DNA from 4 places in the Halarsenatibacter silvermanii genome. Region 1 is predicted to be linked to each of the others. Evidence: riboswitches for the same ligand, from Rfam matches in the RefSeq annotation. Region 1 holds a riboswitch; each other region holds the start of a gene.
What was found. A riboswitch is a leader RNA that binds a small molecule or an ion and turns the genes downstream of it on or off. The one in region 1 is predicted to bind cobalamin.
Positions count from the first base shown of each region.

Region 2: another riboswitch for cobalamin. It lies ahead of BLT15_RS10015 (TVP38/TMEM64 family protein); the one in region 1 lies ahead of BLT15_RS01995 (M55 family metallopeptidase).
Region 3: another riboswitch for cobalamin. It lies ahead of cbiM (cobalt transporter CbiM); the one in region 1 lies ahead of BLT15_RS01995 (M55 family metallopeptidase).
Region 4: another riboswitch for cobalamin. It lies ahead of BLT15_RS11845 (ABC transporter substrate-binding protein); the one in region 1 lies ahead of BLT15_RS01995 (M55 family metallopeptidase).

Region 1 is NZ_FNGO01000003.1:30,298-38,359, reverse strand. It holds gene BLT15_RS02000 (dicarboxylate/amino acid:cation symporter) at 305-1,516, opposite strand; gene BLT15_RS01995 (M55 family metallopeptidase) at 1,686-2,750, opposite strand; cobalamin riboswitch at 3,180-3,383, opposite strand; gene BLT15_RS01990 (PAS domain S-box protein) at 3,659-6,622, shown strand; gene BLT15_RS01985 (PAS domain S-box protein) at 6,752-8,062, shown strand, end outside.
Region 2 is NZ_FNGO01000020.1:24,830-32,891, reverse strand. It holds gene BLT15_RS10030 (aldo/keto reductase) at 1-607, opposite strand, end outside; gene BLT15_RS10025 (methyl-accepting chemotaxis protein) at 806-2,809, opposite strand; gene BLT15_RS10020 (SpoIIE family protein phosphatase) at 3,073-4,272, shown strand; cobalamin riboswitch at 4,582-4,786, shown strand; gene BLT15_RS10015 (TVP38/TMEM64 family protein) at 4,885-5,661, shown strand; gene BLT15_RS10010 (HD domain-containing phosphohydrolase) at 5,693-7,168, opposite strand; gene BLT15_RS10005 (DUF2225 domain-containing protein) at 7,198-8,062, opposite strand, start outside.
Region 3 is NZ_FNGO01000017.1:11,842-19,903, reverse strand. It holds gene BLT15_RS09290 (ATP-binding cassette domain-containing protein) at 1-266, opposite strand, end outside; gene BLT15_RS09285 (hypothetical protein) at 273-752, opposite strand; gene cbiQ (cobalt ECF transporter T component CbiQ) at 776-1,534, opposite strand; gene cbiM (cobalt transporter CbiM) at 1,553-2,176, opposite strand; cobalamin riboswitch at 2,447-2,645, opposite strand; gene BLT15_RS09270 (hypothetical protein) at 2,880-3,200, shown strand; tRNA gene BLT15_RS09265 (tRNA-Arg) at 3,332-3,409, opposite strand; gene BLT15_RS09260 (succinate--CoA ligase subunit alpha) at 3,516-4,406, opposite strand; gene BLT15_RS09255 (ATP-grasp domain-containing protein) at 4,406-5,632, opposite strand; gene BLT15_RS09250 (HpcH/HpaI aldolase/citrate lyase family protein) at 5,697-6,560, opposite strand; gene BLT15_RS09245 (XTP/dITP diphosphatase) at 6,564-7,184, opposite strand; gene rph (ribonuclease PH) at 7,184-7,912, opposite strand; gene BLT15_RS09235 (alanine-tRNA synthetase second additional domain-containing protein) at 7,948-8,062, opposite strand, start outside.
Region 4 is NZ_FNGO01000031.1:13,429-21,490, reverse strand. It holds partial or broken gene BLT15_RS11865 (4Fe-4S dicluster domain-containing protein) at 1-100, shown strand, start outside; gene BLT15_RS11860 (TorD/DmsD family molecular chaperone) at 116-760, shown strand; gene BLT15_RS11855 (4Fe-4S dicluster domain-containing protein) at 766-1,896, shown strand; gene tatA (twin-arginine translocase TatA/TatE family subunit) at 1,942-2,118, shown strand; cobalamin riboswitch at 2,489-2,701, shown strand; gene BLT15_RS11845 (ABC transporter substrate-binding protein) at 2,913-4,055, shown strand; gene BLT15_RS11840 (FecCD family ABC transporter permease) at 4,141-5,220, shown strand; gene BLT15_RS11835 (ABC transporter ATP-binding protein) at 5,211-5,975, shown strand; gene BLT15_RS11830 (MATE family efflux transporter) at 5,985-6,257, shown strand; gene BLT15_RS11825 (carbonic anhydrase) at 6,254-6,637, opposite strand; gene BLT15_RS11820 (NAD(P)-dependent alcohol dehydrogenase) at 6,956-8,059, opposite strand.

The DNA of each region.
Region 1 (8,062 bases):
GCCAGAGACAGATGTGATGGCCAAAAATCCCGATGAATAAAAAAGGGGCACCGGACATGAAAATTTACGACAATAACACAGTTCAGTCCGGCACCCTATATTTGTACGGTGATTTAATTTTGGATCTTCTTGTTATCAGTTGGCCAGGAGCTTAACCTGAGTTTCGAAAAATTTCAAGTATCACTTTGCTTTATATCTTCCAGCCACTATTGTCATGATAGTGATCTTATACAATACCCCTCAACTAAAAACAAGAAGAACCTAATTTTAAATCGATTTTATCTGTCAGAATTTTATCTCTCTTTTAATTTCCGGAAGCACCGCTTTTGGCTCTCTCAGTGCTGACCTCTTCCTGTTCACTGTCGGAATGGAAATAGTCCACTATGATTGATATAGCTCCATCACCTGTGACATTACAGGCAGTTCCGAAGGCATCCTGGGCCATATAGAGTGCGATCATGAGACCCTGCATGCTTTCGGTAAAACCCAGTATAGAAGCCAGAGGAGCCAGAGCTGCCATAACCGCCCCGCCGGGGACTCCAGGTGCGCCGATCATTATTATTGCCAGCATGAATATGAAGGGCAGAAAGGATGCCAGCGTGAATGGTTCGCCATATAAAATCATGGTGGCCACGGCACAGCTAACTAGAGCTATAGTACTTCCGGCCAGATGGATGGTAGCCCCGAGCGGCACCACGAAGTCGACAATTTTCTCCTTTACATTGAGTGTTTTCGCACTTTTAAGAGTGACCGGAATAGTGGCCGCACTTGAGATGGTTCCCAGAGCAGTCGTATAAGCGGGCAGCATGCTTTTTATGCTCGTCAGAACTTTGTTTTTGGGAGAAAGCCTGTTGGCCAGTGAAAACATCACCATCAGATATGTTATGTGCATGGCAATTACCAGCACAAAAAGAGGACCGAACATCGTGATAGTTCGGAATACTGTCCCTTCTGCTGCCATATCGGCGAAGATACCTGCGATGTGAACTGGCAGAAAGGGTATAATAACCCTGTTAATAAAAAACTGGACTATTGTTCTGACTTCCTGCATGAAATTATAGAGTGTCAGTTTATTTTCCTCGTTTTTGAGATGATTTATGCCTATGCCGAAGATGAAGGAGGTGACAAGTGCTGTCATTATTCCCATAATCGGTGGTATTTCCAGTTCGATATAGGGAGAAAGTCCCTGGGCTTCTGCCACCTGTTCTCCCGCAGGTGCTATGAGAGGAATAAGACTGCTGGCCACGAGATATGCCGCAATACCGGCAATTATCGTGGAAATATAGGCGGTTAAAACCGTTTTGCCCAGCAGATTGCTGGCTTTTGCGCCCAGCTCAGATATGCCGGGAATGATGAAGGCGAGTATGATTAGAGGTACTATGTAGGTGAGAATTTCCCCAAAGATCTCGGTAAAGGTGTATAGTACATTGGCCAGGCTCTCCGGCAGATACAAACCTGTCAGAATACCGGCTATTATTGCTATAATAAGCCTGGGAATGAGTCCGAAGTTTTTCATGATTTTTTAACCCCCAAGTATTAATTATATTATTCACAATATCATTCTCCCATTAATACTAACACATATTGATCACCGATACAATAAGCTCTGCTGAAGCTTTAATGCAAAAAATTTCGTTTAAAAATATCTGATGTTTCAATGGATTAGTTTACTGAAATAGAGAAGATCAGCTGACGAAACTGATGAAAGTCATCAGCTCGTTTATATCTTCTGCCGGGAAAATGACGGTATATGCATCCTCTCTTACAACTCCGGGATAATTGGCTGCTTTGATGGCATCTTCCTTTCCGGAAAAAACCAGCTGGAGATCATAGGGTGGGGATAACCTGATTTTTTTGGACGCGGTTTCAATCCCGGGGAGCAGATAATTTTTTTGCAGGCAGGATCTGTCACCCTTCGATTTGAGCGCCAATTTTGAATGTATTCTGCCGGTTAGGGGCTGATTCTGGAGGATTTCTTTGTTCTCTCGTGAAAAATTGACTGTACGGGCATCCTCTATTTTAGCTTCCGAACAATTCGCTGCTCTGATGGCATTTTCTAACCTGGCAAAGACGGGCTGGAGATCATGAGGGGTTGAAAGGCTGACATTTTCACGTGAAGTTTTTCTATTTAAAATTTCTTCAGCCTGGCTTTCTATCAGCTGACAGGCTTTATCGGGCGAGAGACTGTGAACTGCCTCGCCCAGTCCTTTTTTTACGAATACAGTTTCGATATCCGGGAGCAGGTTTTTTGTCTGCTTACAGGCTTTTACATCACCCGTTATTAGCGCCGGTTCAACTTTCAGGTTTCTGGCCCAAAGAGAATTCAATATGGCTTCATTTACAGCATGACCGTTGATGGAAATGGCATTGAACCTGTGGGAATAAGCATGGCTTATGACGGCATCCCGGCTGTCCGGTCCGGCGTGATAACCTACAAAAAAAGCCAGATCGAAACTTTCATCCAGGCCATCCATCATGCCACAGGGCTTCCCGCTCAATCCCCTTATGAGCTCAGCCCTGCTGTCGAGCTTTTCAGGATTCAGGTTGCGGGCGGATTCGTGAGCATCTCTGACCACAATTCTCTCAGCTCCGCCGGCAAAAGCACCTCGCACGGCGGCATTGGCTTCTTCTGTCATGAATTGACAGGCCTTTTCGAACTCCGGATTACCTCTTTCTACTTCCTTTTTATCTGTCACCGGAGCTACACCTTCCATATCAACCGATATATAAACTGAAATATTATCCATCATAGTTATTTCCTCCAAAGATAAAAATAAATTATATTCTTCACAATAAGTCGCATCCTTATCCCATGTTAGTGTATATTTACCCTGCTGTCAAAGGATAAAATATTAAGAAAGTTTAGGAGGGATTATGCCAGAGTGGGGATGAAGATAAAAGGGAGGTGTTTATGCCAAAAAAAATTGCACCGGCTATATTAACCGGTGCAGATAAGTAGAGGGATGCCAGATCAAAATTGGATGAGCAAAATTTATTTTGGTTTAGAAAAAGTTGATTGTTAGCTTTGACAAAATAAAAAACCCAACCCTGACAGGTTGAGTGGTTTAGGTGAGTAAGCTATGCAGATCCGGCAAGAGTTGTCGGAGGAAATGAAAAAACAGGATTTGACCGCACCGGTTCTGCATTAGCTTCACCTACATTCCCTGCCATAGGGGAGCTGCAGGCTCAACAACCAGGCAGGTCTCCTGACTTCTGGCCTGGATCGAATTCGACCTTCCCCGCTGCTCCTGCGTACTTAAAGACGGCGAGTGGCAGAGGAATCCGATCTTACCAGTTACAGTGGCGGGCCCGTTCAGGCTTTTCACCTGATTCCCTATTCTCCTCCGACCGTAGCCGGAGGCACCTGATTGCGCCGATATTTAATTTTTATATTATCCTCTATTATATTTTTAAAGATTTATGATGATTCTCCTGCTGAAAACGAAAAAAAATTTCTTATAAGTTGTGGTTTTTCACCAGAACAGTTATTATGAAATTGGCCGGATTATCAGAGCAGCTTGTACTTTATTTTCCGATTTTCGTTAATTATTAATAAGAATGAATTATAATTTTGATTTGTTATATCCCACATTAAAATGTATAATGAATATATAAAGATATTGGCAATGATCTATTTGCTGAGGAGGGGTAAATAAATATGAAAGATCAAGGCAGCCAGAACAAAAATTCAGAATTAAAAATATTTTTGGATTCTCTTCCTCACAATGCCGCGGTCATTGATGCTGGAGGAAAAATTATCTGTGTTAACGAGAGCTGGAATAATTTTGCCAGCAAGAACAATTTAAGTCCTGAAGAATGCGGGTCAGGAATAAATTATCTCGAGGTATTGAGCGAATCAGAAGAAGAGAAAAAAGAGGTAAAAAAAGCTCTTCGGGGTATTAAATCGGTAATTGCCGGGGATAAGCGGAAATTTGTTCAGGAGTACTCCTGCCATTCTCCTGATGAGCGGCGCTGGTTTAAGATGAGGGCAATCCCCTTTCGGCAGGGGGCGCTGGTGATGCACGAAAATATAAAGGAACGCAAATCTGCCGGCATCGAGCTCAAAGAACAAAAAGAAGAGCTGAAGAGAAAAAATCAGAGCCTGGAAGTGCTTTTTTCCGGGAGCGGATCAGCGATTGCCAGACTCGATGAAGAGCATCGAGTTATAGATATCAATGATAAATTTAAAGAGATTTTTGGTTATGAGCTTGAGGAAATAAAAGGCCAGGATATGGATGAGGTGCTGGAAAAAGGGAAAAGCGGCAGCGCCGGCAGGAATTTAACCGAGAAAGTGCTGGAAGGCCAGAAAGTGGTGGACCAGGGGACCCGTTATGATTTTGAAGGCAATCCTCATGAATTCATTATTAAAGGAATACCCATTAAAATAGAGGGAAATTTAGAGGGGATTTATGCAATTTATGAGGAGATAACTGAACTTCGGCGTAGAAAAAGGGAGCTGCGCAGAAGCCGTAAAAAACTGCGTATTACGCTCAATTCTATCGGCGATGCCGTGATTGCCACCGACACCGGAGGTAAAATCACCCGTATGAACCCGCGGGCTGAAAAGCTCACAGGCTGGTTCTCTGATGAAGCAAGGGGCAAAAATCTGCCGGAAGTTTTCGAAATAGTCAGCGCTGAAACCGGCGAGCCGGTACCATCTCCGGTGAAGGAGGTTATGGAGTCAGGCGGAAAAGTGGGGCTGGCCAATCACACCAAACTCATCTCCCGGGATGGCAGAGAATACCAGATCGCCGATTCTGCTTCTCCTATTCGAGATGAAGAGGGAGAAATACAGGGAGCTGTGCTGGTTTTTCGCGATGTCACCGAGAAATATCACATGCGTCGGGAGCTGGAAAAGAGCGAGGAACGCCTGCAGAAGACACTTTCTGTTATTCCGGAGATGGTTTCTATTCATGATCTCGAGATGAATATATTATACAGCAACTGGAAGGGTATTGGAGATGTACCGCCAGAGAGAAGGCAGCTGGATGAAAAATGTTATAGGGTTTATCGAGAAAGAGAGGATATCTGTCCTGATTGTGAGGCGAAAGAGGTGCTGGAAACAGGAGAATCGCTGCAAAAAGAGACCTCTCTTCCCGAGGGGGGCTGGATTGACCTTCGGGTTCTGCCCGTAAAAGATGAAACTGGCGAGATAGAATATCTGGTGGAATGGGTCAGGGATATAACCGAACGGAAAAATAGAGAAGAAAGAATTAAGAAACAAAATGAGAGGCTGGCCAGCATTATCGAGGGCACCAATGTGGGAACCTGGGAGTGGAATGTGCAGACCGGAGAGCAGATTATCAATGAAAAGTGGGCGGAAATGCTGGGTTATTCCCGGGAAGAACTCGAACCAGTAACGATCGATACATGGCGGGAATTGATGCACCCTGAAGATTTAAAAAGGGCTCAGAAAAAGCTGGAAAAACATTTTCGGGGCGAGAAGGAACAGTATCATATTGAAAATCGACTCCAGCATAAAGATGGCAGCTGGGTATGGGTTTTAAACAGAGGACGGGTGTTCACCTGGACCGAGGATGGCAGTCCGGAGTGGATGTACGGTACCCATCTTGACATCACATCCCGCAAGAAAAAGCAGCGTAAGATAGAGCATATGTCCCGTCATGATGAATTGACCGGTCTTCACAACCGAAATTATCTCGAGGAGAAAATCAAAGAGCTGGATTCTGTGTCGAAGCTGCCGGTGAGTATCATTATGCTGGATGTGAATGGTTTGAAGCTGGTGAATGATACTTATGGTCATAAAATTGGAGATAGACTGCTCGATAAAACGGCGGATATTATCCAGGAGTGCACCAGGGAACAGGATTTCGCAGCGCGATGGGCGGGAGATGAGTTTGTGATTCTGCTTCCTCACACCGGAAAAAAGGAGGCCAGAAAGATCTGTGATCGCATAGAAGCCAGGGCCGAAAAAAACAGAATTGCCGATGATATTCCGCTTACGCTGGGGGTGGGGCTTTCAGTCAAGACCAGATTTGAGGAAGATATTTATGAAATACTCCATGAAGCTGAGGATAACATGCAGAAAGATAAGCTCACCCGGAGCAGAAGCGGCAAGAATAAGCTGGTTCAAAACCTGCTGAATACGCTTGCTGCCAAAAGCGATGAGACCCGCGAACATGCCCTGAGAATGACAAAATACGCCCACAGCCTGGGGGAGGAATTTGGTCTGACAAATGGACAGTTAAACAATCTCTCGCTTTTAGCCACCCTTCATGACATCGGAAAGGTAACAATTTCCGAGGATATTTTGAAGAAGCCGGGCGGTTTATCGGACGAAGAATGGGAAATAATCAAGCAGCATCCGGAGAGAGGTTATGTCATAGCTTCAGCTTCGGAAGAATTTGCTCCGATTGCCCGCGAGATACTTTACCATCATGAAAGATGGGATGGCGGTGGGTATCCGGAAGGAATTGCGGGAGAGGAAATTCCACTTCGGTCACGCATTATTGCTATAGTTGATGCCTATGATGTTATGACCAACGGCCGCCCCTATAAAGAGCCCATGAGCAGGGAAGAAGCCCTGCAAGAGATAAAACAATGTGCAGGAGAACAATTTGATCCGAAACTTGCGAAGAAATTCGCGGAATTGATGGAATAGAATTTTAGAATCTTATAAATGAGGTTTTTTACGCACCCATTTAACAGCTGAAGATAAGAAGATCCGAATTTTAATTTTAAAAGGAATTTTGCACTGGATCAAGAAAGAGATAGCCCGTGGGGAGATAATATGACAGGGTTTGATTTTAGAGATATATTAAAAAGCAAAAATTTAGGATATATAGCAGGAAATTTTGGTTCGGAGGGAGAGAAGGAAAGCCTGGAATACACGGTAGAAGAATGGAATTTTATTGCTGGAAAAATTTTGAATCCGGGCAAAAACGCGTCCGGAGAAGATATAATCGCCAGTCTTTCCGATCTGATCGAATTTGATGAGCTGTTCGCAGATTTTTCTTCAGGCGATTCTATTAAAGCTTCAGATAAAATCAGAACAATTATGGCAGATGAAAAATCATACATCAATCCTTCCGGAGAAGAAAAATATATAGAGCTGACCTTTATGATCAATGATAGTTGTGAATACTTGATCATTCTGGATGATATCAGTGAAGAAAAAAATATCGAAGAAAGAATAGTGGAGCTGCAGGAGGAGAGGGAGAGATTTTCCGCCAGTTATCCGGGCATAATCTATAAATGTTATAACAGGTTCGATTGGGAGATGAAGTATGTCAGTCAGGGCTGTAAAGATCTGACCGGTTATAAACCGGAGGAATTGGTCGATAATAGCGTTTTAGCTTATGGTGACCTGATAAAGCCGGGGTATAAAGAAGAAGTGTGGAATAAAATTCAGAACTCCCTTGCTGATAAACAGCCTTTTGAGATCGAGTACAAAATTGAAACCCGGGATGAGGGCGAAAAATGGGTCTGGGAAAAGGGAAGGGGTATTTATAATGATGGAGAGGTAGAAAAGTTATACGGCTTTATCACCGACATAACAGAGATGAAAAGAACTAAAAAGAAAATGCAGCTGATGAAAAAGTCTTTGGAAAAAGCTTCTTTCGCCATTTTTTGGACTGGCCCCCGGGGAGAAATAAAATATGTCAACGACAGAGCCTGTGAAATGCTTGGTTACAGCAGGTCAGAGCTTCTGCAGCTAAAATTTTCCGATATTGATAAAGACGCGGACCCTGAAGGGCGGTCAGGATACTGGCGGCAGCTGATAAAAAATAAAGAGCTGCAGAGGGAAAGAAAATTTATATGCAAAAATGAACGGGTATTTCCTGCCGAAGTGTTATCTCACCATCTTTTTCTGTCAGGAGAGGAATACGAGTTTGTTTTTGCGCGGGATATATCGGGGAGAAAAGAAATAGAGAAAGAGCTTAAAATGAGAGAGGAACAGTATCGGAAAATTTTCCGGACAGCCCCCGTGGGCATTTTAATACAGGATGATCAGGGAAATATACTCGAAGCAAATGATAGATTGTGTGAGATAACCGGTTACAGCCATGAGGAGCTGGAAAGCAGCAGTATATTTGAAACC
Region 2 (8,062 bases), on a different contig from region 1:
CAGGCGCCTGCAGTCTTCCGCCGGCCATGGGTTTCATTGCTATCATGCCCATATCTCTTTCTTCTGCGGCTGGAATCAGCTTCTTTTCCGCCTCAGTCTCGATAAAATTATAACAAAATTGAACGGTGGCAAAATTATTTTCTTTTATAGCCCTCAACAGCAGCTCATTGGAATGACCGGTGATCCCTATATGATCAATAAGTCCATCGCTGCGGGCCTTCATCAAACCCTGCAGGGCGCTATTTTTCTTTGTAACCTGATCTTTGTAATTCTCTTCGCTGCTGACATGATGCAGCTGGTAAAGATCGATCTTATCAACCTGCAGATTGTCAATGCTAACTTTTACATCCTGATATGCCTTTTCAGCATTTTCAGCTGGTGTTTTGGAAGCCAGATAAACTTTTTTGTCCAGTTCCTGCAAAGTCAGCCCGATCTTTTCCTCACTATCGGAATAAGCGCGAGCTGTATCGATAAAGTTAATTCCACGCTCGACAGCAGTTTTAACAGTGATTTTAGCCTCCTGCTGCGAAACTCTCTGTACGGGAATTCCACCAAAACCCAGGGTGGAAATTTCCAGCCCGGTTTTGCCCAAAATAATTTTTTTCATTATCGGATACCTCCCCAAGACTGTCTGTAATTACCTGAATTTTTAATGAAACCGAACACTTGGTCAGCTTTTTAGAGCCGGCAGTGAAAAAATCCCCCAATCATCTATCCAGATTGGGGAATTTCTTTCGGCAGCTTATTCACATTACTTGTCCACTCTTTTTGTTTGGCCTGAACTTTTATATAATTTATACGTGTTTCATTCTTGCTCTATATTAAAAGCTGAAATCATCTCTTTGAGATGCTCGGCCATATTTTCCAGTTCATCGGCTGAGGCGGCCACCTCTTCCACTGAAGCGCTCTGTTCTTCAGCCAGAGCCGAAACCTCTTCGCTGCTGGCAGCGTTGTCCTCGACTGATTCTGAAATGGAATTTATCGATTGATTTATATCCTTGATTCTTCTGCCCAGATCTTCAGCAAAGTCCTTCATTTCCTCCACCCTTTCCTCTGTGCTGCGAGAAGTGCTTACAATACCCTCAAGAGAGTCGCCGGCTTCATTTATTGATTCTATCTGTTTATCTACCTGTTTTATATTTGTCTGCATCGAGTTTATAGTAGCCTGAGTTTCGGACTGGATATCCTCGATCAGGCTGGTTATCTCACCGGCGGCTTCCGAGGACTCTTCAGCCAGCTCTCTTATTTCTTCAGCTACCACAGAAAATCCTCGTCCAGCTTCACCGGCCCGGGCTGCCTCTATGGCAGCATTCAAAGCGAGCAGATTTGTCTGCGAGGCTATAGATTCTATAACTTCTATCATATTACCTATCTGCTGAGACCTTTTATTGAGTTTTTCTATGGCATCGGTGGCAAATTCTACAGTCTCACTCACAGTATCAAGCTGTTCAATAGCTTCATTTATGGATTCCTGACCTTCACGGGCAGTTTCAACTGAATCGCTGGCTTCCTGGAGTACTTCGTTCACATTTTCCATAAGCTGGCCGCCATCTTCAGCCACCTTTTCTGAGGTTTCATCAATATTTTGAATATCGGTGTTGATATCTTCACTCTTTTCGGCAACCTCTGTGATGGTGCGGGCGATCTCCTCCGAGCTCTGTCCCATATCATCTGATGCCCTGCTCAGCTGGCGGGAAGCATCCACGACCGAGTCTGAATTATCATCGATTCCCAGAATTAAATTCTTCAATCCGTTTGTCATTTCGTTGAAGGAATCAGCCAGATCACCGAGCTCACCCCTTGATTTTATTTTCACCTGACCGCTCAAATCTCCATCAGCTACTTCAGCCGCTCTTTCAGCCAGCATTTCTACAGGCTTAAGCAGTCTGGAAATAAGAAGGAAGATCAACACACCAACTGCAGCTGTGCCTGCCACCGAAAATATTCCGATATTTCGAGTTATAGCAGCACTTTGAGCGACAACATCTTCTCGATCCTGCACTGTCTTGATGTAACCCAGCACCTCACCAGAATAGTCCTCGAAGGGCAGAAGATAAATACCTTCAGTCTCATCTTCGGAGTAAAAGAAAACCCTTTCTCCTGTTTCGGCTTCTGCCAGCTTCTCCTGAGGCACCTGCCATCGATCTTCTGCTGTCGCTCCAAAGAGGCCATCATCTTCGCTCACCTCTTCCCAGAACGGCATATCTTCATCCTCGAATACATAAAAGAAAATTTCTCCGCCCAGATTCTCCTGCAGCCTGTGGGCAAAATAATCATCAAAAGCTGATCCAAATTCAACAGTTCCCACATGTTCACCCTCATACTCGACCGGAGCTATGGCGCGAATACTGATAGCCGAAGTTCCAGCTTCCAACCCCTGCAAAAACTCCTGACGGCTGTTAGCTTCATTGACGATCTCTCTAACATCACTGAGATCATCCCCGTATCTTTCAGGTCTGTGAACTCTTAAAAAAGAAGTGGAATCAGGCTCGTGAAAATGAACTCTACCCACTTCCTCTTCCACCGCTTCTATCTCCGGGCCCAAAAACTCTGCCATCTGCTGACGTTCGCGCTCGCCAAAAAATTCCTGAACCATTTGATTGTTGGCAGTCCGCAGCACGTTTACCCGGGCCATTTCAACTCTATCTTCAATTTGCGCTTCCAAAAAATTGCCCAAAGCTGCAAAGAATTCCTCTTCTTCCTCCTGTAAAACGGTGTTAGACTGGTTGAGCGAATATAAGCTTAAACCTGTCGATAAAATTATAATCCCCAGAACAACAGCGATAATCAATTTTTTCTTAAAGGACATTTTCCGCAATGATGGCACTTTTTAAATCACCTCTATAAATTTGCATAGTATTATTCTGCGCTAATAATTTCTTCCCGATGTCAGCATCAATTTCCTGCATATTTCAGTACTTTTTTCCCGTATACAGGCAATCATATACTCCGGACGTAAAAATATTTATGAAAAATATACGATTTTATTGTATAATGATAAAAAAGGATAATATACTCACTATGATGAGCAAATGACATCTTTTAAACTCAGTTGAATTTAGGGGGATTACCATGTCCGAAAAAAAATCGGCCCAAATAGCCCCGGAAGATCAGTTCATAGAAAACAGATGCAGACTTGTTCAGGCTGCTCTGGATTCTCTCTCTGCCAATATAGCCATACTGGACGACAAAGGTATCATCCGTTACACCAACCGCTCCTGGAAAGAACACGCCCGGGAAAATAACCTGGATCCTGATAAATGTTCCGAGGGAATTAATTATTTGAAGGTCACCCTGAACGCGAAAGGAGAACCCACTGAATTGACCGAGGCAATCAAAAGCGTGATGCGCAGAAAAAGTGATTACTACGAAAAAGAATATCCCTGTCACGGCCCGGATAAAAAAAGCTGGTATAGAATGAAAGTTACCCCCTACGATGACGAAGGGCCTTATGCTGTCGTCATAGCGCACGAGGATATCACGGAAAAGAAAAAAGGCGAATTGAAAATAGAGGAATCTCTACAGAAAACCAAAATGCTCCATGATCAATTTTTGCCGGCGGGGCCTCCCGATATTCCCGGACTGGATTTTGCTTTTCATTACCAGCCGGCCAACAGACTGGGAGGCGATTTTTACAATTACGTAAAACTCGAAAATAAATTGATATTTTATGTTTCCGACGTGAGCGGTCACGATCTGAGCAGTTCAATTCTCAACATATTCCTGCGGGAAGCAATAAACTCTTATCTTTTGTCAGCTTCAAATTCCGATGAAATCAAGCCCGCTGATATCGTTAACTACATCTCCAGGCGCTTCAGCGAAGAAGATTTTCCCGCTGATTATTTTATCTCGCTGGTCATGGGAGTTATGGATATCGAGAACTATGAGATAAATCTCGTAAACGCCGGATTTCATTTTCCGCCCAAGCTGATCATCGAAAGCAGCAGACCGGCCAGCCTGAAGTGTTCCGGTCCCCCTATTTCTTATCTCACCACCCGTTCAGAGCAAAAATATGAAGATTGCCGGTTTGTTCTTTCTGAAAACTCAACTCTTTTAATTTATACAGATGGTCTGATAGAACAACGTCAGGCGGAGAGCTCAGAGGAGATGTATGGAGAGATGAGGCTGATGGAACTGATAACTGCGCTGGACTACAGAAGACCAGAGACTTTAATTAATAAAACCTGTGAAAGTTTAAAGCAGTTTCGAGGTGAAACTCCAGTAGGAGATGATATTACAATGATGGCAATAAAAAATAGAAAACTGAAATAAAAAAATACCTGCATCTCAGGAGGTATGAATCCTGAAACGCAGGTGCCCAGGAAGTACCCTGGGATTGGGGGGTTAGGATTGCAAAATTATAAAAGATATCCGGAAGTGATCAGACGCTTTTTTAGGGGGGAAGGATATTTCGATTAACCTGTTAACATGATAAAATACGAAACAAATAAAATAAAGTCATAAGCAAAATAAATACCTGTATACAGGTATCCAAAAGAATATTTTCTCGCAGAATACAATATATATGATAATTTAAGCAGGAATATGATCCTGCATCTATAAATTTAATTTTGAAAAAGAATTATAAAATTTAAGTCGGGTGTTCCCGGTCGTGACCGGGAGGTAATAGGGAATCAGGTGTAAAACCTGAACGGGCCCGCCACTGTAACTGGATTTGATGGCAATCTGCCACCTAAAGTAAGTTAAACGTTAGGGAAGGAATCTGTCGTTATGTCAGGTTTTGTTATCCAGAAGTCAGGAAACCTGCCCGGCACCGAAACCTGCTCTTTCCCTCGTCGGCAGGGGGCAGCAGGTAATCAAATCAGCTGCTGGCTGGATCAGCCCTGCTTCCGGAAGATTATTTTTCATCGGTCAGCAGTGTCCATGATTATCCTGCCACCGGCTGTCGAGGCCGGGTTTTTGTGTTTGGAGGGGGCTGCCATGGATAGGCTTCTGACAGCATTTAAGATTAGTCGCAAAAATATGATTCGCCTTTTTATATTTGTTATAGCAGCGTTAATGATGTATTTTATGCTTTTTGACAGCGGCTTCAGTCTGGAATGGTTTCAGGACAATATCAGCAGATTAAACACCTTAAGCCAGAATCATTTGCTGCTCTCAATAGTAATTTTTCTGCTGGTCCGTTATATTTTCGCCGTCATATCCATACCCGGAACCGGTGTGTTATCTATAGTTGGCGGCGCCATTTTTAATTTCTGGCTGGCAGTGGCGCTGGTTTCACTGTCAGTTAATCTGGGGGTTTTAACAGTTTTCCTGCTCAGCAGGTACGCTTTTAAAGACCCGGCCAAAAAAAGATTTGCCGGGCGTTTTCACTCTCTGGAACAGCTCCTGGATGAATACGGGGCCTCTCTTCTATTTCTTTTAAGATTGAGTGAATTGTGTCCTTCTTTTATCATAAACTCCTTTTTTGCCTTCACTCCTGTAAAGACTTTCACATTTCTCTGGGTTAGCTTCATAGGCCATCTTCCCGGCATCATCATTTTTGTAAATGCCGGCAGACAGATCAACGAAATTAATAAAGCAGCAAATTTAATGGATCCCCGGGTCATACTATCCCTCGTTGCTCTGGGATTGATACCTTTGCTATCAAAATTTCTACACAACCGAATACTCTGTACTTCCGATAATAATTGCCGGTAAATAGAGATTAGAACTGCAGCTGCGCGTAGCTTCAGTCAGAAAACAGGATGTTGAATGGCGGCGAGGAATCTTTTTGAGTTCTGTCAATAAAATCCTCATATTGGGGTATCTCTTCTGCTGATAGAAGTGAAAATTCAGGATGTAGTCTAAAATAGTGAGAAGCGACTTCATTTTCTGGAAGGCCGGCAAAATTGGCTTCAAGTTTGTTTTTATAAGAAATTATCTGGTCTAAATTTTCCAGAAAAAGGTCCAGCAACTCACCATCGAAGTGCTTGTTTCGATCATCTTTCATTATCGCTACAGCTTTTTCGACCGGATAGCTGTCCTTATAAACTCGCTCTGATACCAGAGCATCGAAAACGTCCACTATAGCAACAATTCTGCCTTCGAGAGGTATTTCTTCTCCCGCCAGTCCCCTGGGATAGCCTTCACCGTCCCAGCGTTCATGATGTGTACAGGCAATTCTTTTGGCCATTTTGATGAGCTCGTGGTCACTTCCCCTGAGAATATTGCCCGCTATAGAAGGATGTTCTTTTATTTTTTCGTACTCTTCATCGGTTAATTTTCCGGATTTAAATAAAATACGATCGGGGATTCCTATTTTCCCCACATCATGCATTAATGAAGCATAATACATCCTCTCAAGCTTTTCCTCATCAGAGGTCACCAGCGAGAAAGCAAGGGTTGAAAAGACTCCTATCTTGGCCAGATGCAGTGCTGTGTCCTCATCTCTATATTCTGCGGCAAAACAGAGCCTTTTAACTATCTCTCTGGTCCTTTTTTCATTTTCTTCCAGGGTGAAGCTGAGCATTACATTTTGATTGGCCAGCTGATTTACTTTTTCCTCTATCCCCTGTAGAGCGTTGCTGAGAAAATGTTCTATGATCTGATCTGAACGCAGATTTTCACCTTCAGCAAAGCTATGTGAACACGAAAAAGAATTATTCTTCTCCTCCTTCTCATCAGCCCCTGCAAAATTCCTTTCTGAAAAACCGGGGGAATAATCCTGTCGAATAAATCCCTTGATTATCTCGGCCGACTTTCTGACTATATCTTTTTCAAAAAACAAATTGCCTTTGAAGATACGAAAAGAATCGCCGACCATATGCTGTTTATCAGGCATTTCCTGGGTGACCAGCGCCATGGAGTGAACGGGATGATCCACAATGACTGCCCATTCCTGCAGCAGATCTTTTCTGATTTTCGCTGAAAACTCTTTGATATCAAAAAAGTGAGTGCTTTCGCTGAAATTAACCTTTAAATCCGGGCTAAATTCATCTGCGAACAGATAAAGTCCGGAACAAACAGCATCAAGTTTGAGATACCTATCGCGTTCGCTGGCAAAGAATTCATTTTTCTGAAAAAAAACATACATACAGGCCGGCAATTTATGTTCCATGACAACATCCTCTATGGCGTGGCTGACCGCCACCAGCGAAGATTTATTATAATTTTCTCTTCTAAGCGAGGAAAATTTATCATTTAACTGCTGATAAAGTGCAGACAAATAAAATTACCCCCAGTCACGCTTTAAATTTATCTATTTTTATCTTTTAATTCGCGGAACTTTTCCCGGGCCAATCTTCTATAAACTCTCTTTATATGATCAGCTCTTATCAAACTGTCGAGCATCTTTAAAGCTCTTTCAGGTTTTTCGTCGTGCTTTATTATCAGGTCAGAGAGCATTAAAACGATTCTGTGTTCTGCTTCCTGGGATAATCTGCCGGTATCACCGTGAAGATAAAATTTCTCCAGATGATAAAGAGCTCGCTCAGCAGCTTTTGCCTGGAGCTTCTCAAACCCTGCGTCTTCATACAGCCAGCTGAGCCGAATCCAGGCCGCTCCCGGTTTGTCGTGCTCAACTTCGAGAAAATCAAAAAGTCTCAGGGCAGTATAATAAGCTCGAAAAACCTCATTTAATTTTCTCGGCACACTATAGCCGGCCTTAACTTTTTCATCTTCAGTCTCCAAAATTACATCCTTAAATTTCTTTTCCAGCAGAGATTCATTTTTTCTGCAGAGCTCATCAAAATCATTTTTGGGGGCCGTATAAAAGCAGTAGGGGCAGGTCCAGATATAATACCAGCTGGGCTTGAAGTTAGAGTATATCTGCCGCAGGTCGCTGCGCATCTCATCCAGACTCAGACGGGATTTTCTTATTTTTCTGACCTCGATTTCAGCCTGACAGACCGGACATTTCCGGGTTTTGGAGAAGATGTATTTCGCAAAATTTTCAGCATCAGAAGAAATTTCCTCTCTTATCTCCCTGTGCCCGGATAAATATATACCATCCATTGGCAAATAATCCGAACTCCATTCCCCGAGACTGCTGCTTTCATTCTCCCCGGAGGAAACGACCCTGCTATCTTCAGAGGGGGGAAGCTTCCCCTTCAGCTCTACG
Region 3 (8,062 bases), on a different contig from region 1:
ATAACCAGGCCGACCAGTTTTCTCACCCAGTCTTTATGCTTTTCACCTATCTTTCTGGATTTGATATATACTTCCCCTTTTTGAGCCAGATAAAGAGCATTGAGGTGAAATAAAAGGGTTGATTTACCGGCACCATTTGGTCCCAGTACAGCCACCCGGGAGTTGGGCTTTACAGCAAAGTTGACATCCTGCAGAGCCTCAGTCCCATCATTATAGGTATAAGCCAAATTTTTTACTTCTATAATTCGATCCATTCTATCCTCCAAAACACGTTACGCCTTTCTGGCTTTATAAAATTTGCCAGCGCCCGCAATTAACAGCAAAATTCCCACCCCTGTAGAAGTCCTCAACCACAGAGGCAAAACCTGCAGAAAATTCTTGTTCTCCTGGTCGGACTCAGGCGTTAAAACTGCCCTATGTCCCATATCATCAGAAGCAACTATACGCTCTACCTCCATGGCAGTATCGAATTCATAAATACCCTCTTCATCGGTCACGCCCTCATCGACCAGGTTTTCTTCTCCGTCATACAGCTCGACTTCGACATTTTCTGCCACAGTTCCATCATCAAATCCCACTTCTATTTTCCCTTCGGAAATTTCCTCTATCATCATTCTGTGAGCTGAAGCTTCGCCCGTCATCATCAGTAAAACAGCTGCTGCCAATATTACGGTTAAAGCTAAAAATTTTTTGCTTCTGGCCGTGTTCGGAAGCATGACTTTTGCAGTTAAATTTTCAGCCGACATCTTCATATTAAAACTCCTCTCTGAATTTTTCAAATAAAAACACCGAATTCCAGCTCAAAAAATAATACCATTAGCAGAAAGCCGCAGGAAAAAACCAGCACATCGCCAGCAGAAAACTCAAGCTCATCCTTCACATAAAATTCCCCTTTGAAACCGCGGGCCAGCATGGCCTGATAAACTCTTGCGGCTCGCTCATAACTTTTAATGAGCAGCATACCGATCAAAAATGCATAAGTTTTGTAGCAGTGCACTGAGGTTGCAGGCGTAAAACCCCGGCCCTCAACGGATTTCTGCATATTGCTAAATTCATCTTGGAGCACAAAAATATAGCGGTATACGAAGAAAAATAGATAAATAAGTTTTTTGGGGACATGAAAATATTTAAGAGCCTGCATTAATGAAGATACTGAAGAAGTTGAAAGCAGAGCAAAAACTGCCAGCATGACGGCATTGGACCGCAGAGTGATGCGCAGAGCATAAATAATACCATCGGAAGTTACTGTAAAAGGGCCAGCTGCTGCCAGCACCTCTCCTGGATAGGTAAAAGGTATCAGAATCCAGATACTGACTATAAAAATATTCAAGAGCGAAAGACGTTTGATCACTTTTTTTGTTCTTAAACCAGCCGCCAGGACCAGCACCAGAGAAAAAACGAGAGCTGAGACGAGCATAAATAAATTCTTTCCTGCAGCCGTGACTGCGGCCATCATCACCAGGATTACTATTTTTATCCGGGGATCCAGGCTGTGAATAAGACTATCTCCCCGGGAAAATTCAGCAGTAAGCATAATTTCCCGCCTCGCTTATCATTTTATCGCTGACAGCTTTTCCGTTCTCATAATTCCCGGTTTTACTTTCAGCACAAATACTACCAGCATTCCGCTCAAAAAACCTTCAATTATGATTACAGGCAGATGAGAAACAAAAATTAAACCGGCCAGCTCACTGAACGCCCCGGCGTCCGACAAAATCAGAGTTAAAACCACCATCAATACCGTAAGTAAAACCGCCAGCGCCCCGCTCAGTGCTGCCGCTGCACCTAAAATCTTTTTATTCGCCCGGCTTTTGGCAAAAACCAGTCTGAATAAATAACCAGCCAGAACAGCCGGTAAAGCCACATTGACAAGATTGACACCTAATACAGTAAAGCCACCGTGCTGAAATAAAACCGCCTGCAAAAATAAAGCTACCAGCATTGCCGGAAAAGCCACCCAGCCGAGTAATATGCCGGCAATTCCATTTAAAATCAGGTGCACACTGCTGGGCCCAAGAGGAACATGGATCAAAGAGGCCACAAATAAAGCCGCACTTACTATGGCCGCCCGGGGAATCTGATCTTCATTCATATTTTTGAGACCGACCGCCACCCCGGCTGTGCCCGCCGCCATCCCGGCCGCCAGAACAGGTGCCGACAGTACTCCCTCTGAGATGTGAATAATTCACCACTCCTTTGTTAAATTAATTTAAACCGCCCGGAATTAAATTTTCAATAAAAAAACCCCACCTTCAATGACAGGTGGAGAGGAGTAAAAATTAGGCAGGAGGCTAAATAAAAAAACTTACAAATTGAAACTAAAAAACATTCAACCCCCAATCTGAATCAAAATAATCCCAGCTGAGGGTAATTAGCGGGTAATAAACAAACAGAAAACAATAATCCTGCTCTAATTCCCTACCTTTCTTGCCATCGAAGAACAAGTAGGTCAATAGGCCAGCGGGCAGGTCTCCTGACTTCCAGCTTAAATCTGAATTTATCCCTTCCCTAAATACTAAAATATTTAAGTGGTCTTTAAATTCAGATTGATGCCGGTTACAGTGGCGGGCCCGTTCAGGCTTTGCACCTGATTCCCTATTCTCCTCCGGCCGTGACCGGGGGCACCCGACTGCCTTATATTAAATTTTAATTTTTTAGCTCACTTTTTTACGCCTCATTTTTTATATTCAATGATAACAGAAAGATTTCCTGCAAAATAATCAAAATCTTTGCCCGATCATCTATCTATCTCCTGATAAACCAGCAGATATTATGACATTAAGATATAAAGTGATGTCCACCACAGCAGGGAAATCCCCCAGTGAAGTTCCCCCGAGGTATCGGGCAGTAAGTTAAGATATGGATCTTCTTGTCTTCAGTTGGCTGATGGGTGTGTAAAAACCTCATTTAGTTGTACTGTAAGATATAAAGCTGCGTTCACAATGAAATTTTTCCCCGGCATAAGTTTAATTTTCGGCCAGATAATGGTTATCATAGCATTCTATAATATACTCGAACCTTCCACTTTTTGTTACCGGAATTTTGTCTGCCATACAAAATTAAAACAGTATAAAAAAAGAAATGCCGCCTTTTCAGGCAGTGAAGACCCGATGTTTTTAACACCGGAAGCAATAGCATTAAGAAGAGTTGAAACCACTTTAAATATTTACTCACATGTTTCTATGAAGGAACAGAGATAAAGCAGTTGAGATACTTCAAAAAGCCGGGAAATAATAATTTCGGGTTCGAAATTGGTGCAAGTAATAATTTTAAAGGCCTCGCCAGTTATTTTGGCGGGGCCTCTTTTCGTTGATATATGAATAAATAAAAATGGTGCGCCCGACAGGATTCGAACCTGTGACCTACGGATTAGAAGTCCGTTGCTCTGTCCGGGCTGAGCTACGGGCGCACTGTAAATATATTATTTTTTCCTACTTCACAAGATATCCTATCATATTAGATAAACTTAGTCAACAGTCTCTGTCATTTTCAAACTATTCTGTTCAAAGTTCATCTTATAATTCAGAAACATAATCCAGTATCTCATCGTAATCATGGGCTATACTCGCGCCGGCTTTTTTCAACCTCTCCATCTTGTGTGAGGGTTTGCTGCTTTCATCTTCAATGATGGCTCCAGCATGGCCAAAAACGGTGCCCTGCGGCATCTCCTCGGTGAATTTACCGGCCACGTAAACTATCAGCGGCTTGGTGAAGCCGCCCCTCTCCAAAAACTCCGCCACATCTCGCTCAAAATGGGTGCCGGGCTCGGAAAACATCACCACAGCTTCAGTCTCCTCATCCTGCTCGAATAATTTCAATAAGTCTTTAGGCGGCGATCCTATCATCGGGTCTCCGCCGATTCCTACCGAGGTTGAAACTCCCCTGCCAGCTCTTTTTATCATCCAGGAAGTTTCAGCAGTCATGCCTCCGCTGCGTGAAATAACACCTACATTGCCGGGAACAAAGCATCTGTCGGGATTATCCCCACCTATAGCTCCCAGTTTGACTCTGGCAGCGGGATTTATCAGTCCGACCGTATTCGGACCGATAATCCTGGCGTCAGCTTCACCGGCCAGATGAAGAATTTTCACCACATCCTGCTGGGGAATATTCTCCGTTATTATGACCATCTTCTTTATCCCGGCTGCGAGAGTTTCCCTGACAGCATCGAGGACGAAGGCCGGGGGAACATAAATGAGAGAGACATCGACTTCATTGTCCTTGCTGGCTTCTCTCACGGTATCAAAGACCGGGACTCCGGCCACTACCTCCCCGCCTTTGCCGGGAGTAACTCCCGCAGTTATATCGGTCCCGTAATCCTGCATATGTCCGGCCACCATGGAAGCTTCTCTGCCGGTAATGCCCTGTATTAAAACTGAAGTGTTTTTATCAACCAGTATTCCCATTATTGCTCTCCCTCCTGCCGATTAAATTCTTCCAGTTTTTCCTTCATGAGCCTGCCGGCCCGGGGCATAGTGATATCCTCTCCGTGATATTCTATGCCGGCGCTTTCAAATATTTCTTTCCCGCGCTCATCGTTGACACCGGCAAATCTGACCATGACCGGAAATTCAGCCGGATCCAGCTCCTTCTCCTCCAGGGCTTCTTTTACACCCTGAGCAACATTATCGACCTGGGTGTTATTGGTGATGTTGCAGCAGACCAAAAGCCCTTCCACGCTATCCTTGGAGAGAATGGCTTTGGCCAGCCCCCGCACTTTTCTTACAGGGGGGTTGCCGCCGAATTCGGTGTAGTTGGAGGGGCTCAAACCCAAATTGATCAGGGTGTCGAACATAACAAGACTTCCTCCTCCACCGCCGCACATAAAACCCACCTCTCCTTCCTCGAGCTCTATATAGCGGGCCGTGCCGCGGTAAGGATCGCGCTCATTAACCTCAACCACTCTCTTTTCCAGCTCTGTCAGCGGCCTCCAGATGCGCTCACTTCCGACCTGGACGCGTTCAGAAAGCTCCTTCTGACGGAACATAGCCAGATCATCGGCGGCCATCACGCAATCGGCTCCTACCACCTCTTCTTTTTCTGTAACTACCAATGGATTTATCTCCAGGGTGGTGCAGTCATACTCATAAAAAGCCTCGAATAATCTTACGGTAATGTGGGTCAATTTCCTCAAAAGCTCGCCGCTGAAACCCAGCTCGCTCCAGAGTTCTCTGGCCCTGTAATCCGGCAGCCCCCGGAAGGGATGAACTCCGGCTTTTTTAATCCGCTCAGGATATTTTGAGCTCATCTCCTCTACATCAATCCCTCCCTCGGTGCTGGCTATGACCAGCGGCTGGCGATTTTCTTTGTCATAGATGATGGAGAGATAAAGCTCTGATTTTATCTCCAGCCTTTCCTCTATTAAAACTTTTTCGACGGGAAATTCCTGTACCGTCATACCGAGTATTTCCCGGGCAGCACTGCGGGTTTCCTGCGGATCTTCCGGAAATTTTATCGCTCCCGCTTTTTTTCTCTTGCCGGCCGGCACGAGTGCTTTGATTACCACATCGTCATCCAGTTTTCTGTGAATCTCTTCGGCCTCCTGAGGACTTTCAGCCACTCCGGAATTCGGGATGGGAAAACCTTTTTTTTCTATAAATTCCTTGCCCAGATGTTCAAGAACTCTGGCCATGAATATTCCCCCTAAAATTATGTAGTTTTTTAAAATAACTGCAGCTTCTCTTCTTTCAAAACTCTTATTCACAGAGTTTTAGCAGTTCTTTCGCTCTCCTGTATACAGGTTCATCGACCATCTTTCCTTCCACCTTCATCACACCGCCTGCTTTATCTCCGGATTCTTCAAAAGCTTTCACAATCCTGCGGGCCAGCTCGATTTCCTCCCTATCGGGCGCAAAAATCTCATTTATTATCTCCGCCTGGGCGGGGTGAACTGCCAGTTTGCCGTCAAATCCCAGCGCTGCCGCCCGGCCGGCATCTTCTCTCAACCCTTCTTTATCATCGATGTCGGCAAATACGGTATCCACCGCCAGTTTACCGGCAGCACTGGCGGCCATGACGAGCTGAGATCGAGCCTGCTGCAGCTCTTCTCCTGTACGCGTCCGGCTGACGCCGAGATCAAGGGCAAAATCCTCTCCCCCCAGTGCCGCTCCTGAAATGAGCTCAGAACTCTCCAGCATTTTCTCAAGATTGAGAACCCCTCTGGCTGTCTCCACCAGCAAAATTATATCGATATCGTCCAGCTCTACCTCAGACCTCCGGGAAGCCACCGCTTCCAAAACTCCCGTAAACCTTTGAATATCACCGGCTTTTTCGGCCATGGGCAGTATCAGCCCATCCAGAGCCGGTCTGATAGCCGCCCTGCAGTCTTCGGGCCACTGCTTTTTTAATGGTCCATTCACACGCACAAATATATCGGGATGTCCGACTGAATTTTCGAGCTCGATCAATCTGTTTTCCACCAGCTCCCGGGCTTTTTCCTTATCCTGAGAGGAGACAGCATCCTCCAGATCGAGAATTACTGCATCGGCCTGCACATCTTCGACTTTATTCAATATTTTTGCGTTATTTCCCGGCATAAAGAGCAGTGACCTCAAAAGCAAGTTTTATTCCTCCCTGTCAAAATAATTTTGTTCGAGCAGCAGCTTAACCCGCCTGAGCGCCCGGGCCCTATGACTTATTTCGTTTTTTGACTCTGTATCCAGCTCTGCAAATGTCATATCCAGATCGGGCAGATAAAAAAGCGGATCGTAACCAAAACCCCCTTCTCCTCTTCTTTTCTCGAGAATTCTGCCGCGGCAGATTCCCCTGACAGTATGCTCCCTGCCTGTATCAGGATCGACCAAAGCCGCTGCAGTCACAAATCGGGCGGTGCGGTTTTCTTCCCTGACACCTTCCAGCCTGGATAGAAGGTGATTGTTATTCTCCTCATAACTGGCTTGAGGACCGGCAAAGCGGGCAGAATAAACCCCGGGTTCACCATCGAGAGCATCGACCATGAGCCCGGTATCGTCCGCCAGGGTCAATACACCGCTAACACCGGCACCGGCCCGGGCTTTTATCAGAGCATTCTCCGCCAGGGTGCTGCCCGTCTCCTCTACCTCAAATTCAAGATCCAGGCTCTCAGGCGAGAGAATTTCCATGCTTAACTCGCTGAATTTTTGCCCGATTTCTTTGAGTTTATCTTTATTTCCGGTTGCAACAAAAAGCCTTCGGCATCCGCTCATCATATCAGCTCCAGAGCGCGCTTTTGAGCATCGATCAAACCCTGGATGCCATCTTCTGCCAGTTCCAGCATTTTATCCAGATCAGAACGGGTATAGGGTGACTCTTCAGCCGCACCCTGAATTTCGATAAACTTACCCGATTCGGTCATAACTACATTCATGTCAACATCAGCGCTGGAATCCTCCTCATAACAGAGATCGAGTACATAATCCTCATCCACTATGCCCACGCTGGTCGCTGCAGTGAATTCCTTCAGGGGATTTTCCGAAACAATACCTTCCTCCATCATGTAATCAACAGAATCATAAAGAGCTACAAAACCGCCGGTTATCGAAGCAGTTCTGGTTCCGCCATCGGCCTGAATAACATCGCAATCTATCCAGATCGTCCTCTCATCCATGGCCTCAAGATCTATTACAGCCCGAAGTGAACGGCCGATCAGCCGCTGAATCTCACGGGTTCTGCCGCTTCTCTTACCCCGGGCGGCAGCTCTGGTTGTCCGGTCCTGGGTCGAACGGGGCAGAAGCGAATATTCCGCGGTAAGCCAGCCCTGATCTTCCCCCCTCAAAAAATAGGGAACACCGTCCTCGACCGAGGCGGTGCAGATAATCTTTGTATCTCCTGTACTCATTAAAACCGAACCCTCTGCATACTTGGTGTATCCTCTCTCAATTCTAACCGGTCTTAGATCGCGACTGTCAGAATTGCTGGATTGTGATGCTGTCAATATAAATCTGCCTCCTTTTTTTCTTTAAAAATATATTATGAATCAGAGCGCAGGGGCGAACATTCCGGACAGCTGAGATTAAAGGGATTATCGTCCTGACCTATCTTGCCGGCCAGCAGATAAAAACCAGTGTTGGGATCTTTTTCCAGG
Region 4 (8,062 bases), on a different contig from region 1:
GCTGCTGGAAGAATATGAGGCCACCAGATTAAAGGAAGATCAGGGGACAGAACCCAATGTTTATTATATCAGGGAGTTCAGCAAACTGGAAAAGCAGTAGAGGTGAAATAAATTCATGAATACAGAAGAAGAAAAAATAAAAGCACGCCGTAACATTTACCATGCCCTGAGCGCTGGATTTTACGTTCCCGAAGCGGATAATTTAACTTCTTCCTACAGCAAAGAATTCTCAGAGAACTTCAAAATCCTGGAGGCCTGGACTGAAGCAAAAGAATATGTGCAGGGGCTGGAAAATGCCAGCGAAAGTTATAGTTCTCTCGAGGAGCTGCTGATTGAACACAGCAAACTCTTTCTGGGGCCGGATAAACTTCTGGCCCCTCCCTATGGCTCTTATTATATCGATGATAAGGTGACCATGGGAGAAAGCACCCGGGCGGTGATGGATATATATGAAAAACTGGAGCTGGAATTATCCGATTCCTTCAAGGACCTGCCCGATCATATAGCTTTGGAGCTCAATTTTTTGGCCTATCTGACTGAACAGCAGCTGGTTCTGTCAGAGGAGCATAAGTCCGAAGATAGCGGGGAAAACGTTCTGAAATGGCAGAAATATTTCCTGGAAAATTGTCTGGCTCCCTGGTATGAGCCCTTTGTCGACAGGATCAAAAATAACTTCGATTCTGAGTATTATGATAGTCTGGCCGATATACTCGCTTATTTTCTGGCACAAGAACGTGAATATCTGGCCCGGATCGCCTGATCATCATGCTGGGCAAATATCTGTTCAGACTCTTCGCTGAAAAGGTTCTGCCAGAAGAAATTGAGATTAAAGGTTCAAGATGTCTGAATAATGATAGAAATTTTCTCTGCTGCCGGGGCTGTGTTAGAATCTGTCCCCGGCGCAATCTCAGCCTGCAGAAAAATGATATTCCGAAAAAACATGATCGCTGTACTGGCTGTGGATTGTGCATCTCTATATGCCCGACTGCAGCCTTAAATTTTAAAGAGCTGGAAAGAACAAAGATAAACAGCAGACTCATTCAGGCCGCCCAATCCCGCAGCTTTCTCAAGCCTGTCTGCAAAAAATTGAAAAAATCAGATTCTTCCGGGGCAATATTGACAGGCTGCCCGGGAAGTTTTTCTTTGGCCCGGCTCATTATCCCTCCAGTTCTGGGGAGTGAACTTTATCTCCCCTTTGCAGATTGCCGGGAGGCTGGCTGCAGCAACTTTGACCGTGTCGCCCCCTGGATAAAAAACCAGGTTGAATTTCTCAAAAAGATTTTTCCCGGCTGCAGGCCTTTTATTTATACCGGCAAAAAAAGGCCCGGATCAGACGGCAGCTCATCTTTATCGGGTGATACCGATGAAGATGATGAAGAACTGGACCGCCGGGAAGTTTTCTCCAGTCTGGCCCGGAAAAGCGGGGAGGTTTTGGAAGATCTGACAGAGATGGGAAAAGAAGAGCTGCAGAAAAGATATCCCGGAGCTGGAAAAGAAGATAGTGTCATACTTCCCCGGGAATTACTGCAGATAATCTGCAGGATATCTGCAGAAAATAACAGTCTGGATATTAATGATAATTTGATAATTTCTGCCCGGCCGGAATTCAGAGAAGAACGCTGCACATGCTGCCGGCGCTGTGAAAAATTATGTCCCACCGGCGCGATCAAATTCACCCAGGAAAATCCGTTTTTTTATCCGGGCAGATGCACCGGCTGTCATGTCTGCCGCAGCAGCTGTCCTCAGGATGCTTTAAAATTTGTCGGCGGTCTCACACATGATGAGTTTACCGCCGGCAGGATCGTCCTTGAGCCCGGATTCAGGCTGGGAAAATGCCCTGATTGTGGGGCCCCGTTCAATTTAAAAAGCGGCAGAGATAAATGTTATTTTTGTTAGTTTTCATTTTTTATTCCAATTCTCTTTTGCAAAGGAGGTAATATAATGTTTGGACTGGGCGCTCCTGAATTGATTATAATTCTGGGGATAATCCTGATAATCTTTGGCCCCGGCAGAGTACCGGAGATGGGAAGAGCTATAGGTTCGGGTATAAGAGAGCTTAAAAATGCCAGCAAAGAGGTGGAGGAAGTTTCCGTAATAGACGAAGATAAAGACGAGTAAAAGATAATGGATCTTCTTGTCTTTAGTTGGTTAATAGGTGTATAAAAAACCTCATTTAGTTGTACTGTAAGATATAAAGCTTCGTTCACAATGAAATTCCCCCCCGATCTTATACGATATCTATCAACTGATAAAAGGAAGATCCAGGATAATAAGGGGCCGGTTGGAAGAGCTATGGCCTATGTCCTCAAGTGATTCTATTGATGAGAATCTCGGGGTGAGAACCTCGGGGCAGTAACACATTTATTTGCCGTGAGGCACTGCTGGAAACAGGCGGGAAAGCTCATTATTTTTACAGCGGAAAAAAACCGGAAATAACCGGGAAGGAATATAATCACATATCTTGAATTAATAAAGCAGGGAAAAAAACTAAATATCGGCGCAATCAGGTGCCTCCGGCATTGCCGGGGGATAATAGGGAATCAGGTGAGAAGCCTGAACGGGCCCGCCACTGTAACTGGTCACCCCGGATTTTTATCTGCCACCAGTCGCCTATGATTTTGCCCGGCCGGCAAGGGCGCTGGGAAGGTAAAATCCGGCAAAGGCCAGAAGTCAGGAGACCTGCCTGGTTGTCGAGCCTGCAGTTCCCCTATGGCAGGGAATGTAGGTGAAGCTAATACAGGACCGGAGAGTCCCTTATATCTCCTATCAGCTCATTTAACCGTCGCATTTTACCGGACCTGTGTAGGCTTACTCACCTAAACCGCTCAACCTGTCAGGGTTGGGCCTTTTATTTTGCCATAAATATGAGCAACAATAAACGGGCAAAAAAACAAAGGAGGTTATTTCTAAAATTGGTCACCTCAATACCGCTTTTTAATAATTTCTATCATCGTTTTATGAAAAATTTCCTGCTGATCTCACTCGCAGTGGTTTTCATTCTGGCTGCTGGAGCATTTATCAATCCGCAGTCCGCCCGGGTTTCCGGTGAGGTTCTGGAGATAGAGGATAGGGGAGGTCGAATTGTTGAAGTTCCTCATGAGCCAGAAGAAGTCATAGCCGTCGGTTCCGGGGCCCCGCGCAATGTTCTCTATTTTACCGGGGTCGAAAATATAATCGGGGTCGAAGAAGGAGAAGTCGGCTCTGATGACGAGCTTTACCGGGATTATCAGCTGGTCTATGAAGAGTTGAGAGAAAAACCTCAGATAGGACCCAACCACGGCGGCGATTCCGAGCTCATCGCCCGTCAGGATCCTGATTTGATCATTCATTCGGGAGATGTCCAGGATGCTGAAGATCTACAGGACAGGACGGAAATACCGGTCGTTTATCTGGATTTTGGCGATCTGCACAAATATCGTGATGTGCTCTTCGACGACTGGCGCATCCTGGGAGAAATATTCGGCGAGGAGGATAGAGCCGAAGAACTGATAGATTTTACCGAAGAGATTATATCCGACCTGGAAAGCAGAGGTCAGGAGGTGACCGAAGAAAAAAGACCGGAAGTCTTTATCGGAGGTATGGGTCACAGGGGAGCTCATGGCTTGACCTCGGTCCGGGTGCCCTTTCCTCCCCTGGAATTTTTAGATGCCGATCATGTCGCCGAAAGAGAGCTGGATTTTGACACCGTCACCCAGGCCAATGTGGACAGAGAACAGCTTATGCTCTGGGATCCTGACTATATTTTCATGGATTCCAGCAATTTAAACCTGGTTTACGACGATATGGACCGGCATGACGAGTTCGCCGCTCTTAAGGCAGTACAAAAAGAGAGAACTCATACACTTCTGCCCTATTCCTCCTATCACCGCCAGTTCAGCAATATTCTGGCCAACGGTTACTATATAGGAAGTGTCATATATCCGGAAGCTTTTGAAGATGTAGATCCTGTCGACCGGGCGGAAGAAATTATGGAAGTGTTTCTGGGCGAACCGGTTTTTGAAGAACAGCAGGAGTTTTTCCCCTCCTTTGAACAGATAAATCTGCTGGAAAAATAGATTCGTCAATATTGGCAAATATTAGGGCGTATAGGGCCTATAGGGGTGGAAAATATTTATTGTAAATTTCGAGGGGGATCGTCTTTTGGAGGAAGTTAAAAATCGCGTTTTGCAGGATTATCGATCACATCAGTACAAAAAATTCATTTTTGGCATCGCATCTCTTATCATCCTGGCTTTTCTGGTTATTATAGCCATATCCGTGGGTTCGACCACAATTCCGCCCCGGGAGGTGCTGGCGGTTTTGCTGGGGGCGGAAACCTCGGGACCTGTCAGGGTCATAATCTGGAACATAAGAATACCTCAGGTGATAGCTGCCATCGTTGCCGGGGCCGGCCTCTCGGTATCGGGCACCATAATGCAGACTATATTGAAAAATCCTCTTGGTTCACCCTTCACCCTCGGTGTATCCCAGGCAGCTGGCTTTGGAGCGGCCTTTTCCATCGTCATTCTGGGAGTGGGGCAGGTTCACAGCGGTACAGATGGAGATATTATTCTGAATAATCCTTATATAACCACCATTTCCGCCTTCGGCTGGGCGCTTGTTTCCACCCTTATCATCCTTGCCCTGGTTCGTTACAAAGGGGCTGCAGCCGAAACTCTCATACTGACCGGAGTTGCTCTGGGTTCTCTATTTGGGGCCGGCACCACAGCTATCCAGTATTTTGCCGACGATGTCGAGGTGGCCTCTATCGTTTTCTGGACTTTTGGAGATGTGGGACGGGCTACCTGGTCCGATCTGGGACTGATCATCGCCGTGCTGCTGCCCTGTTTGATCTATTTTGTCAGCAAAGGCTGGGATTATAATGTGATGAGCTCGGGCGATGAATCCGCCGAAGCTTTGGGGGTTGACGTGGAGAGATTGAGAATTATCGGAATGCTGCTTTCGTCTTTTCTGGCAGCGGTTATAGTTTCTTTTGTGGGAATTATCGGTTTTGTGGGATTGGTGGCGCCTCATATGGTCAGGAAGTTAATAGGCACCGATGATAGATATCTCATTCCCTTCTCAGCGCTAGCCGGTTCAATTCTGCTGCTGGCCTCCGATACTGCCGCCCGAACGCTGCTATCTCCCATAGTATTGCCCGTGGGAGTGGTCACCTCATTCCTGGGAGCCCCCCTGTTTATCTATCTTGTTATGAGGGGGAAAGAATACTTATGGAGTTAAAGGTAGATTCTATCGATTTCAGCTACGATGAAACTCTGGTGCTTGAGGATGTAAGCTTTGAGCTCAAAGCAGGTGAAATTTTAAGCATAATCGGTCCCAACGGTTCGGGGAAAAGCACCCTTATCAAGTGCATAAACCGGATTCTTGACCCTAAAAAGGGTTCGCTTATTTTTAACGGCAGAGATTTGCTCAATCTTACCAGAGAAGATCTGGCCCGACACCTGGGCTATGTTCCGCAGAACGAGAGCAGAAATTTTCCCGTTACCGTCTTCGATGCTATCATGATGGGCCGCAAACCTTATATATCCTGGAAGCCCCGCGAAAAAGATATGGAAATAGTTTCGGAGATCATTGAAAAACTGCAGCTGGAAGATCTCTGCCTGCGGGATGTGAAAAGACTGAGCGGAGGTCAGCGCCAGAAGGTTCTTTTTGGGAGAGCTTTAGCCCAGGAGCCGGATATTCTTCTCCTCGATGAACCGACCAGCGATCTGGATCTTCGCCATCAGCTGGAGGTTTTGGAGTTGATCCGCCAGGAGACCAGCCGGGGGATAGCGGCGATCACGGCAATCCATGATCTGAGTCTTGCCTCTCGTTACAGCGATAAGTTTATAATGCTCTCAGAAGGCCGTGTTTATGCTGCTGGCGGCCGGGAAATTCTTTCATCTGAAAATCTTCAGGAAGTTTACGGGGTAGAAGTGGCTGTACTCGAACATCGGGGAGAGAAGATAATTGTTCCGGAAAGTCCTATCGCCTGACCTAACCGGATTGCAGAGCACTTAACTGCGGCCGTTATAAATACAGGGATTGTGATTTTATTGGCTCCATATGCAGTATCGATTTTCAGCGAAGACGCCGCCACCCTCGCTTTTGCTGCCGGCTTTTTGCGTGCCCTGTGTCTGGTCGCGCCTCTGCTCACATTTTATCGGGTAATATCCGGTCATTTAACCGGGGCCGGCGATACCGCTGGAACTGGGGATTATGGAAATTTTTGTGGGACTGTTTGTGGACTGCGCTTTATGGCTTCTGATAAGTTTTAATCGACTACTTCCACCTGCCAGTCGCTGTCGACCCACAATCCTAAAACATCGGCTCCCGATATCCAGGAATTGACCACCTCGACTGCATCTTTAATATGTTCAATCTGACCTGCTCTGCCGGCCGGATTGGCAGCACAATCATAATGACCCACAACTGCTATTCTTTCAGAATTATGTTCTTCAGTAGACACCTTCACCCGCTCTTTGATGGACTCCACTGTTTTTTGATCCTCATTTTTCGCCAGGATGAGATTCGGTCCCGGTTCGGTGATCATATCCACGTGATCAACTTCGTAATTCTCGTGAAACCAGTCCAGAACCGGCGTCTGTACCCTGCCGTCTATGCAGTTAATCACCGTCATAAAAACTCCCTTTTCCATTGTATTCTACCTCCTTTCAGAAGTTTTTGAGCATGAAGTCGTTTGAATATTTAACCGACAAATTTTCGCTGTTAAATTATGATATTCTCCCTGCCGGCAAAAACTCCTGCTTCAGATTAAAATTTTAGGTTTTCATCTCTTCAGCCGGTAAATAGATGGGGTAAAAAAGCTCATTACCATCAAAATAAGAAAATCCCAACTGCTGAATTGAAGCAGCCGGGACTCAAATCACCTAGCGTCAGGTTTTGAGGGTAGTAAAATACTATCCGGAGTATCTGTTTATGTCCATGGTTCCGTTCTATACCGATAGGCTTTTAACTATTCAACCATTACGACGGGTTTTATCATATCGCGGGGTTTTTCCTTCATGAGCTTAAAAGCATCTTCAATGCCTTCTAATCCGTACAGGCGGTGTGTTATTAGGTGCGAGGGGTCCAGCCTGCCATACTCCACCAGCCGGCTCAGTTTTTCCATGCGCACCCTGCCACCAGGACAGAGGCCGCCGCGTATATCCTTATGGGCCATACCGTTACCCCATTCAAAGCGGGGCAGAGGCAGCTCTTTGCCTTCATCGAAGTAGACAAGGTTGGATATGGTGCCGCCGGGCCTGGTCAGCTCTACAGCCTGTTTGAGTATATCCTGGCCGCCTCCTGCCACGATGGTGCAGTCAACCTCTTTGCCATCGGTGGACTCCATAATCTGTTCGACTGTGTCGCCATCACGATAATTTATATGGTCTGTCATTCCGTATCTTTTAGCAGCTTCAACACATACCTGTCTGGAACCCACAGCAAATATGCGGGAAGCTCCATTTATAGCAGCTCCGGCTATAGCCATAAGTCCTACAGGTCCGATACCCAGCACGACCACAGTATCGCCATTTCCTATCTCGGCCAGCTCAACACCATGCATGCCGGTAGTAACCATATCTGTGAGCATGAGGGCGGATTCCATCGATATCTCCGGGGAAAGATGGGCCAGATTAAGATCGGCCTGATTCACATGAAAGACCTCCCGGAAGACCCCGTCCTTTACATTGGCAAATCTGAAGCCCTGCAGCATACCTCCGGAGTGCTGATGTCCCCTATCCTGAATATCCCGGCTGTGCCAGTCCGGCGTTATGGCGGGAACTATCACCTTATCACCTGCTGCAAAATCCTCTACTTTGTCTCCGGTTTCCACAATTTCGCCCACCGCTTCATGACCTAAGACCATATTATTTCTTTCACCTATAGCTCCGGAATAAACGGTGTGGATATCCGAAGTGCAGGGGGCTACAGCCAGCGGTCTGATCAGGGCATCATAAGGTCCACAGTCGGGTTTGGGCTTTTCAATCCAGCCCACCTCACCGACCTCTTTCATGGCAAAGCTCTTAACTTTTGTAGCAGTCTTCAGCGTCTCCTCTCTCATCTTGGATTTCATTTT